DNA from 2 places in the Kitasatospora sp. NBC_00315 genome. Region 1 is predicted to be linked to the other one. Evidence: riboswitches for the same ligand, from Rfam matches in the RefSeq annotation. Region 1 holds a riboswitch; the other holds the start of a gene.
The links. A riboswitch is a leader RNA that binds a small molecule or an ion and turns the genes downstream of it on or off. The one in region 1 is predicted to bind glycine.
Positions count from the first base shown of each region.

Region 2: linked by a shared signal. The riboswitch ahead of gcvT (glycine cleavage system aminomethyltransferase GcvT) and the one ahead of gcvP (aminomethyl-transferring glycine dehydrogenase) in region 1 are both predicted to bind glycine.

Region 1 covers NZ_CP108025.1:1,201,031-1,210,806, reverse strand. The annotation lists gene OG823_RS05095 (MFS transporter) at 1-1,023, opposite strand, end outside; gene OG823_RS05090 (PRC and DUF2382 domain-containing protein) at 1,200-2,429, opposite strand; glycine riboswitch at 2,654-2,758, shown strand; gene gcvP (aminomethyl-transferring glycine dehydrogenase) at 2,997-5,897, shown strand; gene OG823_RS05080 (DUF5999 family protein) at 6,048-6,239, opposite strand; gene OG823_RS05075 (hypothetical protein) at 6,591-7,181, opposite strand; gene OG823_RS05070 (glutamate--cysteine ligase) at 7,550-9,055, shown strand; gene OG823_RS05065 (CPBP family intramembrane glutamic endopeptidase) at 9,095-9,776, shown strand, end outside.
Region 2 covers NZ_CP108025.1:2,991,010-3,000,785, forward strand. The annotation lists gene OG823_RS11935 (ABC transporter permease) at 1-337, opposite strand, end outside; gene OG823_RS11940 (ABC transporter substrate-binding protein) at 459-2,231, opposite strand; gene OG823_RS11945 (ABC transporter permease) at 2,451-3,449, opposite strand; gene OG823_RS11950 (enhanced serine sensitivity protein SseB C-terminal domain-containing protein) at 4,052-4,957, opposite strand; gene OG823_RS11955 (enhanced serine sensitivity protein SseB) at 5,205-6,002, opposite strand; glycine riboswitch at 6,405-6,510, shown strand; gene gcvT (glycine cleavage system aminomethyltransferase GcvT) at 6,718-7,839, shown strand; gene gcvH (glycine cleavage system protein GcvH) at 7,940-8,317, shown strand; gene glyA (serine hydroxymethyltransferase) at 8,449-9,717, shown strand.

The DNA.
Region 1 (9,776 bases):
GCCGCGCCGGGCGATCAGCACCGCGCCGAGCGGGGCGGCGACCATGCTGCCGACGGCGGACGGGAGCAGCATCACACCGGCGTGCAGGACGGTCGCGGTGAAGCCGTAGTGGGTCAGCCGCGCGGGGGTCTGCGCGAAGTTGCTGATCACCATGAACGAGCCGTACATGCCGAACCCGATGAGCAGGCCGGCCAGGTTGGTGAAGGCGACCGCGGGGCGGGACATCATCGACATGTCGACCAGCGGGTGCTTGACCTTGACCTCGATGATCCCCCAGATCAGGGCGACCACGGCGGCGACGGCGAACAGGCCGAGGGTCTTGTTGGACGTCCAGCCCCAGCTGTTGCCCTGGCTGACCGCGACCAGCAGCGCGGAGAGCCAGCCGGCCAGGGTCAGCGCGCCCAGCGGGTCGGCGCCGCCCTCCTTGTCGACCACCGGGTCCTTCGGGACGCGCAGGGCGACCAGGGCGAACGCGATGAGGCCGAAGACCAGGCCCATCCAGAAGATGGACTTGTAGCTCCAGTGCTCCAGCAGCAGGCCGGTGGCCACCAGGCCGAGGCCGCTGCCGACGCCCATCGAGGCGCTGATACCGGCGACGCCGCCGGTGACCTTCTCCTTGGGCAGCTCGTCGCGGACGATGCTGATCGCCAGCGGGAGCACGCCACCGCCCGCACCCTGCAGTACGCGGGCCACGACCAGCCAGGTGAACGAGTGGGTGCTCACCGCGAGGACCGAACCGGCGACCAGGCCGGCCAGCGAGATCAGCAGCATCTGCTTGCGTCCGCGCAGGTCGCCGAAGCGGCCCAGCAGCGGGGTGAGGACGGCCGCGGAGAGCAGGTTGGCCGTCATCAGCCAGGTGATGTTGGAACCGGAGACGCCCAGTTCCTTGGCGAGCGAGGGCAGGATCGGGACGACCGCGGTCTGCACCACGCTGAACGACAGCATCGCCAGGATCAGGGCCGGGAGTACCCGGGAACTGCTCTGTCCGGCTGCCGCGGTGGTGGGCTGTGGTGCCTCACTCACGGTGCTTCCTCCAGGGTCTGCGCCTCAAGACGATGCTTCAGGCGAGGGAAAGTGAACCAGCTGGACAAAGATGCACCGAGATACTTAAGAGTGTCAAATATCGATCGGTGAAGCTTCGGCGGACGAGAGGACCCCGGGCCGCCCGGCCCGGGGTCCTCGTGTGCCGTGCCGGACGGTCAGCCCATCGAGCGCAGGGGCTCGGGGCGGCTCTGTCCGAGGTGCGGGGGAGTCACGGCCGTGGTCGCCGCGCCGGGCGCGGGGGAGGACGGCGCCCCCGAGGCCGGGCCGGCGGTCGTGGACGCCGGGGCCGCCGGGGCGGCGGTGCCCGACGCCCCCGGCGCACCGGGGGCGGCCTGGCCGGCGTTCGCGGAGTCGTCGTGGATCTCGACGTGCTCGCGGTGCAGCTCCTCACGGACCACGTGGTCGTCGGTGTACCGCTCGACGACCAGCCGCACCCGCTCGATCGGCACCAGGTACTTGCGCACCACCGGGCGCTCCTCGCGCAGCGTCACCTCCTCCACGGCCTCCGCGATCTCCTCCTGGGTCAGCGCGTCCCGCTCGCCCTCGGTGACCGGCACCCGCTCCACCCGGACCCGCTCGCGCACCACCGGCACGTGCCGCTCGACCGTCTCGCTCGTCACGTACTTGCGGAGCCTGGCGGTGTACGTCACCTGCCACTCGGTGCTGATGTCCAGCCGCTCCTCGTGGCAGGTGATCTCCACCGGCCCGTGCGGGGACGTGTCGGCGGCGCCCTGTCCGGCCGTGGTCTCGCCCGGCGACCGGGCGGGCTGTGCGGCGGCCGCCGGGACGGCCTCGCCCGGGACCGTCCTGCTCGCGGCGGCGGCGGACACCGGAGCGGCGGCGGCCGACACCGGTGCGGGTGCGGGTGCCTGCGCGGTGACGGGCCGGACGTTGCTCTCGACCTTCTCCAGCTTCTCGGCCCGCTCGCTCGCGACCGCGGCGGTGGCGACCGTCGCCGCCCCGGCCGCCGCGCCGCCGGCCGCCGCCGGGGCCACCGCGCCGAAGTCCAGATCGGCCGGTTCGTCGCCCGGCCCGTCGGCCCCGGCCGACCCGGAGCCGGACCGGTCGTCCACGGGCGTGTCCAGGCCGTAGTAGCGGTACAGCTGAAGTTCCTGGGCGGGGGAGAGGTGCTGCCCCACGCCGAAGTCCGGCGACTCCTTGACCAGCGACTTGTCGTACGGGACCCGCAACTCGTCACCGGAGAACTCGCTGGTCGTCAGCGGGACGAAGGCGTCCCGCCCGAAGATGCCCGTCCGGACGGCCGCCCACTCGGGCTGGCCGGTCGCGTCGTCCAGGTACACCTCGTCGACGGTGCCGATCTTGTCGCCGTTGCGGTCGACGGCCCGGTGCCCGATGAGGTCGCGGGGGTCGATGTCGGTTTGCACTCAGTTCCTCCAGTGCGATGCTCCTGCGGAACTCCCGCAGGAGTAGGGCTGGAGGGCTCTGCCCATCCGCCACTTCATACGAAAAGCCATGAACCGGACGGGTGCGAGCGGAGCGCGGCCGTTCGTGCCACCCGATCGGCCGTCCGGGGTGACCGAAATCGCGGGGTCCGCGGGCAGGGGCCCGTGTCGCGCCCGGCTCCCGCTGGTACCCTGGGCGCGACCGCCGAGCCCGCTCGGGAGAGTCCCCGGCCACACGAAACCCGTGGTGGGGGCGCCGAAGGAGCAACTCCTCCCCGGAATCTCTCAGGCATCCGTACCGTGTGGGATAGGTCACTCTGGAAAGCAGGGCAGGACCGCCGGCGAGGGAGCCGACGGCCACCACCCTCACCGACGGTGCAAGCCGACGGGGTGCCTTCGCGCCCCCGTGCGGGCGAAGCTCTCAGGTCCCGATGACAGAGGGGGAGGCCTGTTGGGTTCGTTCGCCAGGGCCGGCCCGCTGTCCGCAGCGGCCACGGCCGACCGGCGTACGCGCCCCCGCCGGTCCGTGACCAGGAGGCCTCGACCACCATGAACGCCCAGCCGAACGCGGGTCACCCGCGCAGCTCCGCCACCCTTGCCGAGCTCGAGCAGGCCAGTCCCTTCGAGAACCGCCACATCGGCCCCGACGTCGCGGCGCAGGAGAAGATGCTCGCCCAGGTGGGCTACGGCTCCCTCGACGAGTTGTCCGCCGCCGCCGTGCCCGAGGCGATCCGATCCATCGACGGCCTCGACCTGCCGGCGGGCCACAGCGAGGCCGAGGTGCTCGCCGAACTGCGCGTGCTGGCCGCCCGCAACCAGGTCCTCACGCCGATGATCGGCCTCGGTTACTACGGCACCTTCACCCCGCCGGTGATCCTGCGCAACGTCATGGAGAACCCGGCCTGGTACACGGCGTACACGCCCTACCAGCCGGAGATCTCGCAGGGCCGCCTGGAGGCTCTGCTCAACTTCCAGACCGTGGTCTCCGACCTGACGGGCCTGGCGACCTCCGGTTCCTCGCTGCTCGACGAGGGCACCGCCGCCGCCGAGGCGATGGCACTGGCCCGCCGGGTCACCAAGGTCAAGGGCGGCGTCTTCCTGGTCGACGCCGAGACGCTCCCGCAGACCGTCGCGGTCATCCGGACCCGTGCGGAGCCGACCGGCGTCGAGGTGGTCGTCGCCGACCTCGCCGAGGGCATCCCGGCCGAGATCGCCGAGCGCGGCGTCTTCGGCCTGCTGCTCCAGTACCCGGGCGCCTCCGGTGTCGTGCGCGACCTCGCGCCCGTGATCGAGCAGGCCCACGGCCTCGGCGCCGTCGTCGCCGTGGCCGCCGACCTGCTGGCGCTCACCCTGCTCAGGTCGCCCGGCTCGCTGGGCGCCGACATCGCCTGCGGCACCTCGCAGCGCTTCGGCGTCCCGATGGGCTTCGGCGGCCCGCACGCCGGCTACCTCTCGGTGCGCGCCGAGTACGCCCGTTCGCTGCCCGGCCGCCTGGTCGGGGTCTCGGTCGACGCGGACGGCAACCGCGCCTACCGGCTCGCGCTGCAGACCCGCGAGCAGCACATCCGCCGCGAGAAGGCCACCAGCAACATCTGCACCGCGCAGGTGCTGCTCGCCGTGATGGCCTCGATGTACGCGGTCTACCACGGCCCGGACGGTCTCGCGGACATCGCCCGCCGCACCCACCGCTACGCCGCCGCGCTCGCGGCCGGCCTGCGCGCCGGGGGCGTGGAGCTGCTGCACGGCGAGTTCTTCGACACCGTCACCGCCCGGGTGCCGGGCCGCGCCGCCTCGGTGGCCGCCGCCGCGCGCGACCACGGCATCAACGTGTACCAGGACGGCGAGGACCTGGTGTCGGTCTCCTGCGACGAGACCACCACCCGCGAGCACCTGGCCGGTGTCTGGGCCGCCTTCGGCGTGGCCGTGGGCCCGGTCGACGAGACGGCCGACGCGCTGCCGGCCGCGCTGCTGCGCGAGGACGACTACCTGACCCACCCGGTGTTCCACAGCCACCGCTCGGAGACCGCCATGCTGCGCTACCTGCGCCGGCTGTCGGACCGCGACTACGCGCTGGACCGGGGCATGATCCCGCTGGGTTCCTGCACCATGAAGCTCAACGCGACGACCGAGATGGAGGCGGTGACCTGGCCCGAGTTCGGCCAGCTGCACCCCTTCGCCCCGATCGAGCAGGCCCAGGGCTACCTCACCCTGATCCGCCAGCTGGAGCAGCAGCTGGTCGAGGTGACCGGCTACGACGCCGTCTCGATCCAGCCCAACGCCGGTTCGCAGGGCGAGCTGGCCGGCCTGCTGGCGGTCCGTGCGTACCACCACGCCAACGGCGACACCCAGCGTGACGTCTGCCTGATCCCGTCCTCCGCGCACGGCACCAACGCGGCCTCCGCCGTGATGGCCGGCATGCGGGTGGTCGTGGTCAAGACGCTGACCGACGGCGACGTGGACGTCGACGACCTGCGGGCCAAGATCGAGCAGCACCGTGAGCAGCTCGCCGTCCTGATGGTCACCTACCCCTCCACGCACGGCGTGTTCGAGGAGACCATCACCGACATCTGCGCGGCGGTGCACGAGGCCGGCGGCCAGGTGTACGTGGACGGCGCCAACCTCAACGCGCTGGTGGGCCTGGCCAAGCCGGGCAAGTTCGGCGCGGACGTCTCGCACCTGAACCTGCACAAGACCTTCTGCATCCCGCACGGCGGCGGCGGCCCGGGCGTCGGCCCGGTGGCGGTCCGCGCGCACCTGGCGCCGTACCTGCCCAACCACCCGCTGCAGAGCGAGGCGGGACCGGCCACCGGCGTCGGCCCGATCTCGGCCGCGCCCTGGGGCTCCGCGGCGATCCTGCCGATCTCCTGGGCGTACGTCCGGCTGATGGGCGGCGAGGGCCTGAAGCACGCGACCCAGGTCGCGGTCCTGAACGCCAACTACATCGCCAAGCGGCTCGCGCCGTACTACCCGGTGCTCTACACCGGCCCCGGCGGCCTGGTCGCGCACGAGTGCATCATCGACATCCGTCCGCTCACCAAGGAGACGGGCGTGAGCGTGGACGACATCGCCAAGCGCCTGGTCGACTACGGCTTCCACGCGCCGACCATGTCGTTCCCGGTGGCCGGCACGCTGATGATCGAGCCCACCGAGTCCGAGGACCTGCACGAGATCGACCGGTTCTGCGCCGCGATGATCGAGATCCGCGCGGAGATCGAGAAGGTCGGCTCGGGCGAGTGGGCGGCCGACGACAACCCGCTGCGGGGCGCCCCGCACACCGCCGCGACGATGGCCGGGGAGTGGACTCGCGGCTACTCCCGACAGGAGGCGGTCTTCCCGGCCGGGGTGAACCCGGCGGACAAGTACTGGCCGCCGGTCAGCCGGATCGACGGCGCGTACGGTGACCGGAACCTGGTCTGCTCCTGCCCGCCGATGGACGAGTACGGCGCCTGACGGCCACGGTCGACGGGTGGCGTGCCGACGGGCCATGAGCCCCCGGGCACGTCACCCGGACCCCGGACGGGTGGGCCCCGGCGGAACCGATCCGCCGGGGCCCACCCGTCCGTCGTGGCCCGGCTCCGGCCCCCGGAGCCGGGCGGGTGCTCAGGCCGCGACGGCCAGCGGGCGGCGCGGGGCGATCACCCTGCCGTCGGGCAGCAGCTCGCCGGTGTCCTCGAAGAGCAGGACGCCGTTGCAGAGCAGGCTCCAGCCCTGCTCCGGGTGGCAGGCCACCGTGGCGGCCGCCTCACGGTCCTCGGAGTCGGCCGACGGGCACTCAGGACTGTGCTGGCACATGGGTCGTACCCTCGCTTCGCTTGCGATCCTCCCCGTGATGCGGTTCCGTCGGATGACCGTCGGGAGCCGCCGCGGTAGTCGGATCCTGTCCCGCCGGCCCCAGGTGTGAACCGGCGAATCTGTGGGTAGGACAGGTGGCCCTTCCACGCTGGATCCCAGTGTCGGCGCCGGACGGCCTTCGCGCAGCAATTTGGTGACATGCGCCACAACTCGTGCCCAGAGATCACCCGTTCAGATGGCTTCCGGTGGAAATACCTGCCGATCGGGCCACTCCTGTGATGGCCCGATCGGACCAGGCGCAGTAGCCCGATCGGTGGTTTCCCGGTCCCGGCCGGAGCGCCGGCGGCCGGGTCAGGAGAGCCCGAGCACCAGGGAGCCGGTCGAGCCGGTCGGGGCGGATCCGGGCGAAGGCGCCAGCACCGCGAGCAGATCGGCGGCCGGGTAGGCGCGGTGCGCGGTGACCCCCAGGGGCGCCGGCGCCAGCGGGATGAGCAGATCGCCGGCCGGGTCGGCGTCGGGGCTGTGCAGCCACAGCGCGGTCGCGTAGTGGCCGGGGAAGGTCAGCAGCCGGGGCTGTCGGCGGGTGCGCGAGACCTGGGCGAGCTGCCAGGCCTGGCGCAGCGCCCGGACCGTCGAGTCCAGGTACGGACCGGCGGTGAAATGGGAGAAGGTGTGCCCCTCGACGCCCTGGACCACCTCGGCCGCGGCGGCCACCTGGCCGCCGTCCTTGATCAGGAACCGCCAGCCCGTACGCCGTGCGGCCGTGAGCCGGGGGCGTGGGCCCTCCAGAACGTGGACGGCGAGCGGATGTGCGGGCAGCAGTGTGCCGGCGGGGTGGCGCAGCGCCGCGGCGGCGGGCTGGCGCAGCGCGGTCGGCGAGTCGAGCGCGGCCAGGACGGCGCGCAGGGCGCTCGGCGGCGGCTGGGGAGTCTGCAATGTCATGGCGGGGTCGCCTCTCCGTGAGAGATCGGCGTGCGAGTGCGGCATACCGGCGTGGCGTGTCTGGTGTGACGGAAACCTGGGCCGTGTCCGGTTGGGCATGATCGCGGTGCGGGCGCGGCTGCCGCCGTCGGGGCTCCGGTGGCGTCGTCGACGCCGGAGCGGTGGCAGACCGGGCTTGAGCGCAGTGCGAATTCTACTCGAACAGGTGCGCAGGGTGACCTGTTTATCACGTTCGGTGGCGCCGGGCAAGTCGGCATTCGACTGAAAGGGCGTCAGTTTCCTTGCGGCGCAGTGGGTTCGGCCCCATCGGGTATCGATCTTCCGGATGGGCATGATGCTTGCACGGTCGGCCTAGGAGGAGGGGACCCATGGGCGAGAAGGTCGTGGCCACGCGTGCGGACCTGTCGGACCGGCAGATGTACCGGCGCAAGCTCCAGTCCTGTCTCGACGTCCTGGAGCGGATGCTCGGTGAGGGCCGGTTCGACCGGCCCAGGGCCGTGATGGGTCTGGAGATCGAACTCAACCTGGCCGACGAGCAGGGCCAGCCGGTGATGCGTAACGAGCAGGTGCTCAGTGCCATCGCCTCCAGCGACTTCCAGACCGAACTGGGACAGTTCAACATCGAGGTCAACATCGCCCCGCACCGGCTCGGCGGCCACGTCCTGGAGGAGCTGCGCGAGGAGATCGACACCGGGTTGCGCTACGCCGACCGCAAGGCGGCCGAGGTGGGCGCGCGGATCGTCATGATCGGCATCCTCCCGACTCTGGAGAACGACCACACGGGCCTCGACTCGATGTCCCACAACCAGCGCTTCAGCCTGCTCAGCGACCAGATCCTGGCAGCCCGCGGCGAGGACATCGCGCTGGACATCGAGGGCGTCGAGCGACTGCAGCTGGAGTCGGTGTCGATGGTCGCCGAGGCGGCCGCGACCTCGCTGCAGATGCATCTGCAGGTTACCCCCGAGCGCTTCTCCTCGGTCTGGAACGCCGCCCAGGCGATCTCCGCCGCGCAGCTCGCGCTGGGCGCCAACTCGCCCTTCCTGTTCGGCCGGGAGCTGTGGGCCGAGACCCGTCCGGTGCTGTTCCAGCAAGCCTGTGACACCCGTTCGGCCGAGCTCAAGGCACAGGGCGTGCGCCCGATCACCTGGTTCGGCGAACGGTGGGTCGACTCCGCACTCGACCTCTTCGCCGAGAACCTGCGCTACTTCCCCGCGCTGCTGCCGATCTGCGACGACGAGGACCCGGTCAAGGTCCTCGCCTCCGGCGGCGCGCCCCGGCTCGCCGAGATGCGCCTGCACAACGGCACCGTCTACCGCTGGAACCGGCCGGTGTACGACGTCGCCGACGGCGTCGCGCACCTGCGGGTGGAGAACCGGGTGCTGCCCGCCGGGCCCACCGTCGCCGACACGCTGGCCAACGCGGCCTTCTACTACGGACTGGTCCGGGTGCTGGGCGAGCAGTCCAGGCCGATCTGGACCAGGCTCCCGTTCGAGCGGGCCGACGAGAACTTCCACACGGCGGCACGCCACGGCATCGACGCCGTGCTGCAGTGGCCGCGCGCGGGCCGGACCGGGCGCGGCGGCGGGCTCGGCGCCGTTGCGGCCGTCGATCTGGTGCTCAACGAACTGCTGCCACTGGCCCATCAGGGGCTCGACGAATGGGGCGTCGAGCCGGCCGACCGGGACCGCTACCTGGGGATCATCGAGCAGCGCTGCCTGCGCCGCACCAACGGAGCGGCCTGGCAGAGCGCCACCTTCCACCGGCTCTGCGACCATTTCGGGATGGACCGTCCGGCCGCGCTCGCCGCGATGACCCGGCGCTATGTGGAGTACATGCGCGCGGGCGAGCCGGTGCACACCTGGCCGATCGGGTGAACGCGGGGTGACCCGGGGATCTCACGCCCGTATGGAAGGATGATCGCCCCGGTGGTCGGCCGACCACCGGGGCGAAGCCCGCCCGCTGGAGCCGCCGTGACCGTCTCGACCGAACCCGAGGCCAAGCCCCTGTCCCGCCGGCTGCTCGGCACGGAGCTGCTCGTCGTGCTCGGTCTCTCGCTCGGGGCCAGCGGTGTCGGCGCCCTGATCAGTTTCGCCGGCTCGCTCACCCAGCCGCTCGCGCTCGGCCAGCAGGTCGCCACGCTCAACAGCTCCCGCGCGCCCGGCCGCCCCTGGCTCGACCTGGCCTGGCAGCTGTACTACATCGCGCGCGGTCTGATGCCCGTCGTCCTCGTCGGCTACCTGCTGGTGCGCGAGGGAACCTCGCTGCGGGTGCTCGGCTTCGACCTCACCCGCAAGCTCCGCGACCTCGGCCGAGGCACTGCGGTCGCGGCCGCGATCGGCGGCTCCGGACTGGCGCTCTACCTGCTCTCGCAGGCGGCGGGCTACAACCTGACCGTCGCCCCCTCCGGCCTGCCCGACGTGTGGTGGCGGATCCCCGTCCTGATCGCCTCGGCCTGGCAGAACGCCATCCTGGAGGAGGTCATCGTCCTCGGCTACCTGCTGCGCAGGCTGGGGCAGCAGGGCTGGGGGTGGCCGGCGATCGTCGTCACGAGTGCGGTGCTGCGCGGTTCGTACCACCTCTACCAGGGGGTCGGCG
Region 2 (9,776 bases), 1.8 Mb from region 1:
GCTTGAGCAGCAGCGGCCAGACCGCCTGCTCGGTCTTGAAGGAGTAACCGAGGCAGGGGGCCGAGCAGTGGGTGACGTCGACCCCGGTGCTGTAGTCGCGCCCGACGAGCAGGCCCTTCACGAACAGGAAGTACTGCTCGACGATCGATTTGTCCAGGCCCATCTTGTGCCTGATGCCCTCGATCGCCGCCTTGTCCGCGATCTTGCCGACGTAGAGCAGTGCGGGGTCGCTGCCGGCGAGTTTCGGCACCATGAAGAAGATGCCGAAGGTGACCGCGGAGACCACCAGCAGCATGGCGACGACGTTGACGAGTCGTCGGATGAGATACACGAGCACTGCGGCCGGCGCCGCCGGTCACCGGCCGGGCCCCCTCGTGGGGGGCCCGGCCGGCCCGGCGAAGCCTTCACCTGCCCTTCGGACTAGCGGTACGAACTACGGAAGCGGGCTGAGCGGCAGGTCACTTGCCGTCGGAGACACCGAGGGCCTGGAAGTCGATCTCGCCGCCCAGGGCGTCCTGGGTGTAGACGTTGGTCAGGCGCGGGTTGCGGTAGTTGAGCGCCTTGTCGGCCACGATCGGCAGGTAGTACCCGCTGTCGACGACCTTGTGGTTGATCTTCTTGTACAGGTCGGCGGCCTTGGCCGGGTCGGACGCGGCGGTCGCGGCGTCGAACCAGCCGTTGATCTCCGGGTCGTTGATCTCGGAGTAGTTGCTGTTGCCGTTCTGGGTGATGAACCGGCCGTCGGTGAGCGGCTGGAGGAAACCGCTGCCGTTCGGGTAGTCGGCCGCCCAGCCCATCACGATCAGGCCGTAGGCCTTGCTCGCCACCACGCCCGGCGAGCCGATCTCGGAGGCGATCAGCTTGCCGTCGTACTGGTCGACGGTGACGTCGACGTTGATGGCCTTCAGCGCGCTCTGCAGGGCGACCGCGGAGTTGACTTCCTTCTCCTTGTTGCCGCGCACCGCGATGTTGGTCTTGAAGCCGTCCGGCTTGCCGCAGGCCGCCAGCTCCTCCTTGGCCTTCGCCAGGTCGGGCTTGCCCTTGGTGAAGCCGTACGGGTCGTAGTCGTCCGAGCCGAGGATGTTCGGCGGCAGCATCGAGCCGTAGGTCGAGCCGGCCGCCGAGCCGCCGCGGGCGGTCTGCAGCGCCGTGGTGTCGGCCGCGTACAGGACGGCCTTGCGGCAGTGCTCGTTGTCGAACGGCGCGACCTTCGGGACCACCGAGATGTAGCGGATGAAGCCGGTGTAGGCGTCGTCGGTGTTGGCCTTGAGCGCCGGGTCGGTGAGCACCTTGGCCTGGGCGGCCTGGGAGAGGCCGGTCTGGCTGAAGTCCATGTCGGCCGAGCCGTCCAGCAGGCGGGCGTCCATGTCGTCGGAGTTGGTGGTGATGGTCAGCTTGACGACGTCCGGCAGGGCCTTGCGGACGGTGTCGGTGGACTGGTCCCAGTTCTCGTTGCGGACCAGCTCGACGGCCTTGCCCGGGTCGATCGACTTGAACTTGTACGGGCCCGAGGAGACCGGCTTGTCACCGTACTTGGAGCCGGTGTCGAGCTTCTGCGGCACCGGGGAGGCGCTGCCCATCGCGAGCAGGTAGAGGAAGGACGAGTCCGGCTTGTCCAGCTTGAAGACGATGGTCGAGTCGTCCGGGGTCTGGACCGACTTGAGACCCAGCTTGTCGGGGTCGGTGTCGGTGTAGGGGCCCTTGTAACCCTGGCCCTGGTCGAGGGAGTTGATCAGGTAGGTCGGGCCGCCGCTGATGACGTCCTGGGCGAAGATGCGCTCGATGCCGTACTTGATGTCCTTCGAGGTGATCGGCGAGCCGTCCTCGAACTTCAGGCCGCTCTTGAGCTTGAAGGTGTAGGTCTTGCCGTCGGCGGCCATCTCCGGCTGGGCCGAGGCCAGGTCGGGGACCAGCTTGAGGCCGTCCTTGCCGGGCTTGGAGTCGTACGTCAGCAGCGTGCGGGCGTAGTAGCGCTGGAAGTTCCACACCGAGGCGTAGTAGGCGCGGCCCGGGTCCCAGGAGTCGGCGTCCGTGCTGGTCCACAGGTTGATGGTGCCGCCCTTCTTGTCCGAAGGGTTGAGCACCTTGCCGACCGCGGCGTTGAAGCCACCCGCACTGGAGCCCTTGCTGGCGTCGCTGCTGCCGCCGCCCTTGGTGCCGCCACAGGCGGACACGGTGAGCGCCAGCGTGGCCACCAGGGCTGCGGCGGCGAGCGTCCGGTTACGCGTCATGAGTACGGTTCCTCCTGATATGTGCGGGCCCGATCGGTCCGCCGAGGCGTGCTGTCCCCGGGTGCGGGGGTGGACTGGCTGGGGTTGAGCACGGGGTGCGCCGGACTGCTGGAGCCCTGCCGCCCGGGCCGGGCAGGATCACTCCGGCCCGGTCGCCCCTGGGGCTCAGTTGCCCTTGGGGGCTCAGTTGCCCTTGGGGGCTCAGTTGCCCTTGGGGGCTCAGTTGCCCTTGGGGTCGAGCGCGTCACGCAGGCCGTCACCGAAGAGGTTGAAGGCGAGCACCGTGACGAAGATGGCGAGGCCGGGGACGACCATGTAGGTCGGGTCGACCTGGTAGATCTTGGTGGCCTGCGAGAGCATCTGGCCCCAGGACGGCGTGGGCGGCTTGACCCCGGCGCCCAGGAAGCTGAGGGCCGCCTCGCTGAGGATGTTGGTCGGGATGATCAGCGTCGCGTAGACGAGGATCGGGGCGACCAGGTTGGGCAGCAGCTCGCGCAACAGGATGTGCACCGGACCGGCGCCGAGACTGCGGGCCGCGTCGACGAACTCCCGTTCGCGCAGCGACAGGGCCTGCCCGCGGACGATCCGGCCGATGTAGGGCCAGCCGAAGAAGCCGATCACCAGGATCAGGATCGCCATCCGGACCCCGCTGCCGCTCAGGCCGAGCAGGTTGTCCGGCATCACGGAGACCAGCGCGATGGAGAAGAGCAGCTGCGGGAAGGCCAGCAGGACGTCCATCACCCTGCTGATCGCCGCGTCCACCCAGCCGCCGAAGTAGCCGGCCGCGACGCCCATCAGGACCCCGATGACCACCGAGACGGCGGCCGCGGAGAAGGCCACCAGCAGGGAGATCTGGGCCCCGTAGAGGATCCGGCTGAAGACGTCCCGGCCGAAGGTGGGGTCGACGCCCAGCAGGTAGTCACCGCTGATACCGCCGAACGCGCCCTTGGGCAGGCCCAGATCGGGGTTGATCTGGTCCGGGTGCGGCTCGTCGACCGGGTGGCCGAAGAGCGAGCTGAGCACCGGTGCGAGCAACGCGGCGAGGATCAGCAGCACCACCACGATGCCGCCCGCGAGGGCGACCTTGTCGCGTTTGAGCCGGTCCCAGGCGATCCTGCCCGGGGAGCGGCCCTCGATCGTTCGGGCCGGTACCACGGCGCTCTGCGGTCCGGCGGTGGCCTGGCCGGCGGATCCGGTGGTGTCGATGGGTGTGGTCATGAGTCAGTTCGGTCCCCTCGCCGACGGTGGCCGGCCCACGGTGCCCTCTCACCCGGTGCCGCGGCCCGATCGGGCCACGGCTGCGTGAGTGGGCGGCGCTGCTGATGCGTTGCGTTGCGGTGCTGGGCAGTGCGGTGCGTGTGCAGCGTTGCGGCAGCGGTGCAGCGGTACGGCTCTGCAGCGGTGCGGTGGTGCGCCGGCCGCCGGTCGGCGGTACGGCGGTGCGGAAGTACAGCGGTGCGGAAGTACGGCGGAACGGAGGTGCTCAGGCGGCCCGTGCGGGATGCGCATCGCACGGAGCCCACGGTCGGTGAGCGCGTTCGCCCTTGTGGGGCCGTGCTGTGGACCGCATTGCGCAGAACTCTCTGTCATGCGGACGGGCTTGCGCCAGACCTGCCAACCGAAGGATGCCCAACTGTGATCTGTCGGCATGCACACCGGTTTCAGGCGCATAAGGTTCTTCACATAGCTGTTACATGCATGTCAAGATCATCGCCAAGAATGGCCGGTCGCCACACCGGAAAACGCCACGACCGGCCTGATTGGTCATCAGGCCGGTCGGTGATGGAGAGAGTTCCGGCGAAGGATCAGTGAAGATCTTTTCAGCGGCCGGGGTACCCCTGCCAGGGCTGCTGCGGCCAGCCCGGCTGCTGCTGGGCGCCGTAGGGGTACGAGGGCTGCGGCGGGTAGGGTGCGGCCGGGTAGGGCCCGACCGGCGGCCGGCCCGGGCCCGCGGCCTCCCGGTCGAAGAACGGGCGCGCGTTGGCCCGCATCCACATCGCCACCGGGTCGTACTCGTCCGCCATCGCCACCGTCGAGACCGCCAGGCCCTCGGGGGCCACCGCGATCGCCCGCTGCATCAGCGCCCGGACCGCCTCCACCGCGGGCGGCGAGGTGTCGTACAGCTCCAGGCCGATCGCCAGGTACGGCTCGCCGACCGCCGGGCGCACCCAGGCGCGGCGCAGTGCCCTGACCGCCCGGACCTCCATCGCCTGGTGCTCCAGCAGACCGTAGAACTGCGGCGCCTGGACCTGGGGTTCGCTCAGCTGGAGCGGCCCGGCCGGCAGCCGGTCCAGGCCGGCCGCGATCCGGCGCAGGTCGGCCCAGGGGATGCCGACCCCGCCACCCGGGGCGTGCGGGTTCAGCCACAGCCCCCAGCGGGTGCGGTACAGCGAGGCGGCGATCTCCTGGCCGGTGATCACCTCGTGCCCGCGGACCCAGCCACTCGCCGCGAGCTGCTCGGGCGAGGTGACGGCCGGCGCGTAGCCGTGCCCGGAGACGTCCATGTTCCCGTACTGGGCGTCGGGACTGCCCGGCGTACCGTGCCAGAGCAGCATCCAGACCTGGCCCTCGGCCAGGGCGCGCAGCAGGACCTCGTACGCCTCGAAGCGATCCGGCCCGACCTCGCGCAGTGCCCGCTCCAACGCGCCCGGGTCCGCGACGGGACGCGCGGCGGGGGGCGGACCCCAGGGCCCCGGCGCACCGGCGCCGGCCGCTCCCGCGCTCATCGGCGCACCCCCGCGCGCGCGTATGCGCGCACTGCCGTGCACGCCGCCGCCTTCGCCGTGCGCACCTCGCCGGCCGCCGCGCGAAGTGCGCACCGTCTGCCGGCGCGCTCGCCCCGCTCGCCCACTTCGAGCCCTCTTCCTGGTCTGCCGCCGCCACTGTGGCAGGGTTGTCCGTCCCGGGATGTCCGCAGGCAGCCTATGGGGCGCTGCGGACAGTCGCCATGCCGACGTGCCCCGGCCGGCCCGATCACATCCGTACGTGGAACGGCTGTACCCGGTTCAGCAGCCACTCGACCACCGGGTCGTCCACCAGGTCGAGCAGCACGAGGTGGACGCCCCCCGGCAGCGGAGCGGTTCCCAGCGCCCGCCCGAGCGCCTCGTTCACCGCCGCCGGGTCGGCCGGCCAGGCCGGGTCGAGCTGGACGCCGACGAACAGCACGGTCGGCTCCCCCTCCACGCTGGCCAGCGCCCGACGAGCCGTCAGCACACCGGGCAGAGAAGAGAGTTCGGCGCTCGCCGCGGCCAGGAAGCCGAACGGCTCCTCCTGCGGCGACGGTTCGCGCAGCGCCACCCGGCCACCGGCCGCGGCGTCCTCGCCGCCGTCCCAACGATCCTCGCGCGGCCCGCGCCGCAGCTCCGCCACCCCCGCCGGCGGCACCGGGATCCCCACCGGCGCGTGCGGGTTCACCGCGATGCCGAGCCCGAGCGGCATCCCCCGGGCGAACTCCCAGACCGGGGCGACCGCGAAGGCCAGCCCCGGGGCGTGCTGGAGGAACTGCTCCTGGGACGAGAACACCGGGACGTACGGCGCACCGGCCAGCTCGATGGTCGGCAGGTCCAGCGACTGCCCCTGCGGGTCCGCACCGGCCGGCAGCGGCACCCAGACCTGGCTGCGCGCCAGCACCTCGATCACCCTGGGCGTGGCACCCGGATCACCGAGCGCGGCGGTGAGCACCTGCTCCAACTCGTTCGCCGGCCAACTGCCGCCGGCCGGCGCCGCCTCCGCACTGCCCCACCCCTGCGTGTCCTCCACCGGGTACCCCATAAGCCCCTGTACCGCCCCATCTCTCGCCGCTGCCGCACAAGCCTATCGGCCCACACCGCCCCCGCACCGGCCACGCCGAGCCCTGCAGGGCCCCGCCCGACCCGCCCCCGGACCAGCCGAGCCCCCACCAGCCCGCGAGCGAGCCGAAGGGGCGCGCCGGTGCCGAAAGGGCCCCTCCAGCCCGCGAGCGAGCCGAAGGGGCGCGCCGGTGCCGAAAGGGAGAGAGCGAGGAAGGGAGCGAAGCGACCGCGGGAGCGACGACCGTCGGCGCCGGACCAAAGCGCCCCGGAGGCGAGCCGAGCCCAAGACAGGAACAGCCCCGGAGGCGAGCCGAGCCTGTGAGACACTGTCCGCGTCCTCGTGCGCGATTCGGCCGGGGCGCCCAACTCCATACAGGCCGCTCGAACCCGCGCGGGAGAGTCCGGAGCGCCAGCCCAGCTGGTGCGGCCGGCGCCGAAGGAGCAAGTCCTCCCCGGAATCTCTCAGGCACCCCTACCGCACGGGCGAGGCACATCTGGAAAGTGGCCACGGCCCTGCCGTGCGCCCACCCACGGTGCAAGCCGCCATGCTGTCCCCAGGGCAGCGCGCGGTGAAGCTCTCAGGTTGTGACGACAGATGGGGAGACCCAGCCGCCGCATGCCCGCGCGCAGGTCGAGCCCCACCGGGCCGGTCCGGCGTGTGCACACCTGAGTGCCAAGCCCAAGGAGTACAGGCCATGTCGTCCCCCCGTCTCACCGCGCTCGACGCGCTGCACCGCGCCCTCGGCGCCACCATGACCGACTTCGCCGGCTGGGACATGCCGCTGCGCTACGGCAGCGAGCGCGAGGAGCACCTCGCCGTCCGTACGAAGGCCGGGCTGTTCGACCTCTCGCACATGGGCGAGATCACCGTGACCGGCCCGCAGGCCGGCGAGCTGCTCGACCACGCGCTGGTCGGCTTCATCTCGGCGCTCGGCGTGCTGCGCGCCCGCTACACGATGATCTGCGCCGAGGACGGCGGCATCCTGGACGACCTGATCGTCTACCGCACCGCCGAGGACGAGTACCTCGTGGTGGCCAACGCCTCCAACGCCCAGCTGGTGCTGGACGAGCTGACCGCCCGCGCCGCCGGCTTCGACGCCGTGGTGCGCGACGACCGCGACGCGTACGCGCTCATCGCCGTCCAGGGCCCGGAGGCGAACGGCATCCTGGCCTCGGTCACCGACGCCGACCTGCCCGGCCTCAAGTACTACGCGCTGCTGCCCGCCACCGTGGCCGGCAAGCAGGTCTGGCTCGCGCGCACCGGTTACACCGGCGAGGACGGGTTCGAGATCTTCTCGGCCCCCGCCGACGCCGAGCACCTGTGGACGGCGCTGACCGAGGCGGGCCGGGAGGCCGGCCTGGTCCCCTGCGGCCTCTCCTGCCGCGACACGCTGCGCCTGGAGGCGGGCATGCCGCTGTACGGCCACGAGCTGAACACCGGCCTGACCCCGTTCGACGCGGGCCTGGGCCGGGTCGTGCGCTTCGACAAGACCACCAACGGCGGGGCGTTCGTCGGCCGTGAGGCGCTGGAGCGGGCGGCCGCCGAGGCCGGGGCCAACCCGCCGCGGGTGCTGGTCGGCCTGGTCTCCGAGGGCCGGCGCGTGCCGCGGGCCGAGTACGCCGTGGTGGACGCCGAGGGCGCCCCGATCGGCCTGATCACCTCGGGCGCGCCGTCCCCGACGCTGGGCCGGCCCATCGCGATCGCGTACGTGGACGCCGCGCACGCCACGCCGGGCAGCACCGTCGCGGTGGACGTGCGCGGCAAGCACGAGCCCGTCGAGGTCGTCGCCCTGCCGTTCTACAAGCGCGCCCGCTGAGCCGACGCCCGCACCGCGAGCCCCCTGCCCGACGTCCGCCCGTCGGACATTTCGGCCACCCGTTTTCCGCCGACCGCTTCCCATCCTGGAGAATGACGCCATGAGCAACCCCCAGCACCTGCAGTTCAGCAAGGAGCACGAGTGGCTGACCGCCGCCGAGGGCGGTGTCTCGACCATCGGCATCACCGCCCACGCGGCCGACGCCCTCGGTGACATCGTCTACGTGCAGCTGCCCGAGGTCGGCGACGCCGTCACCGCAGGTGAGACCTGTGGCGAGCTCGAATCCACCAAGTCGGTCAGCGACCTCTACTCCCCCGCCACCGGCGAGGTCACCGAGGTCAACCAGGCCGTCATCGACGAGCCGGCCCTGGTGAACTCCGCCCCCTTCGAGGGCGGCTGGCTGTTCAAGGTCCGGCTCGACGGCGAGCCGGCCGACCTGCTGAGCGCCGACGAGTACACCGCCCTCACCGGCGGCTGAGCCACCCCGACGGGGCGGCCGCAGCGAGGCGGCCGCCCCCGCCCGGTCCCTTGCCCGCTCCCGCCCGCCGCCAGGCCGCCTCCCCGGCCGATCCGTGGCGCGCGGCTGCCCCATGACGGGAAGATCCCACGATGACGGTTCTCAACCAGTCCCTGCACGCTCTCGACCCGGAGATCGCCGCCGCGGTCGACGCCGAGCTGCACCGCCAGCAGACCACCCTGGAAATGATCGCCTCCGAGAACTTCGCCCCGGTGGCGGTCATGGAGGCCCAGGGCTCGGTGCTGACCAACAAGTACGCCGAGGGCTACCCCGGCCGCCGGTACTACGGCGGCTGCGAGCACGTCGACGTGGCCGAGCAGATCGCCATCGACCGGGTGAAGGCCCTGTTCGGCGCCGAGCACGCCAACGTCCAGCCGCACTCGGGTGCGCAGGCCAACGCCGCCGCGATGTTCGCGCTGATCCAGCCGGGCGACACCATCCTGGGCCTGAGCCTGGCCCACGGCGGTCACCTGACCCACGGCATGAAGATCAACTTCTCCGGCAAGCTCTACAACGTGGCCGCGTACCACGTCGACGAGAAGACCAACCTGGTCGACATGGCCGAGGTCGAGCGCCTGGCCAAGGAGCACCAGCCCAAGCTGATCATCGCCGGCTGGTCCGCCTACCCGCGCCAGCTGGACTTCGCCGCCTTCCGCCGCATCGCGGACGAGGTCGGCGCCCTGCTGATGGTCGACATGGCGCACTTCGCCGGCCTGGTGGCCGCGGGCCTGCACCCCAACCCGGTGCCGTACGCGGACGTGGTGACCACCACCACCCACAAGACCCTCGGCGGCCCCCGCGGCGGCGTGATCCTCTCCAAGGCCGAGTACGCCAAGAAGATCAACTCCGCGGTCTTCCCCGGCCAGCAGGGTGGCCCGCTGGAGCACGTGATCGCCGCCAAGGCGGTCGCCTTCAAGGTCGCCGCCTCCGAGGAGTTCAAGGAGCGCCAGCAGCGCACCCTGGCCGGCGCCAAGATCCTCGCCGAGCGCCTGCTCAAGGACGACGCGACCGCGGCCGGTGTCTCCGTGCTCTCCGGCGGGACCGACGTCCACCTCGTCCTGGTGGACCTGCGCAACAGCGAGCTGGACGGCCAGCAGGCCGAGGACCGCCTGCACGAGGTCGGCATCACCGTCAACCGCAACGCCGTCCCGAACGACCCGCGCCCGCCGATGGTCACCTCCGGCCTGCGGATCGGCACCCCGGCGCTCGCCACCCGCGGCTTCCAGGCCGAGGACTTCAGCGAGGTGGCGGACGTCATCGCCGAGGCTCTGCTGCCCGCCTTCGACGCGACCAAGGCCGCCGCGCTGAAGGCCCGGGTCTCCGCCCTGGCCGCGAAGTACCCGCTGTACCCGAACCTGTAAGTCCTTCGGCAGTACTCGGCAGTACTCGGCAGTACACCGTGAGGCGGCCCACCCCCGCC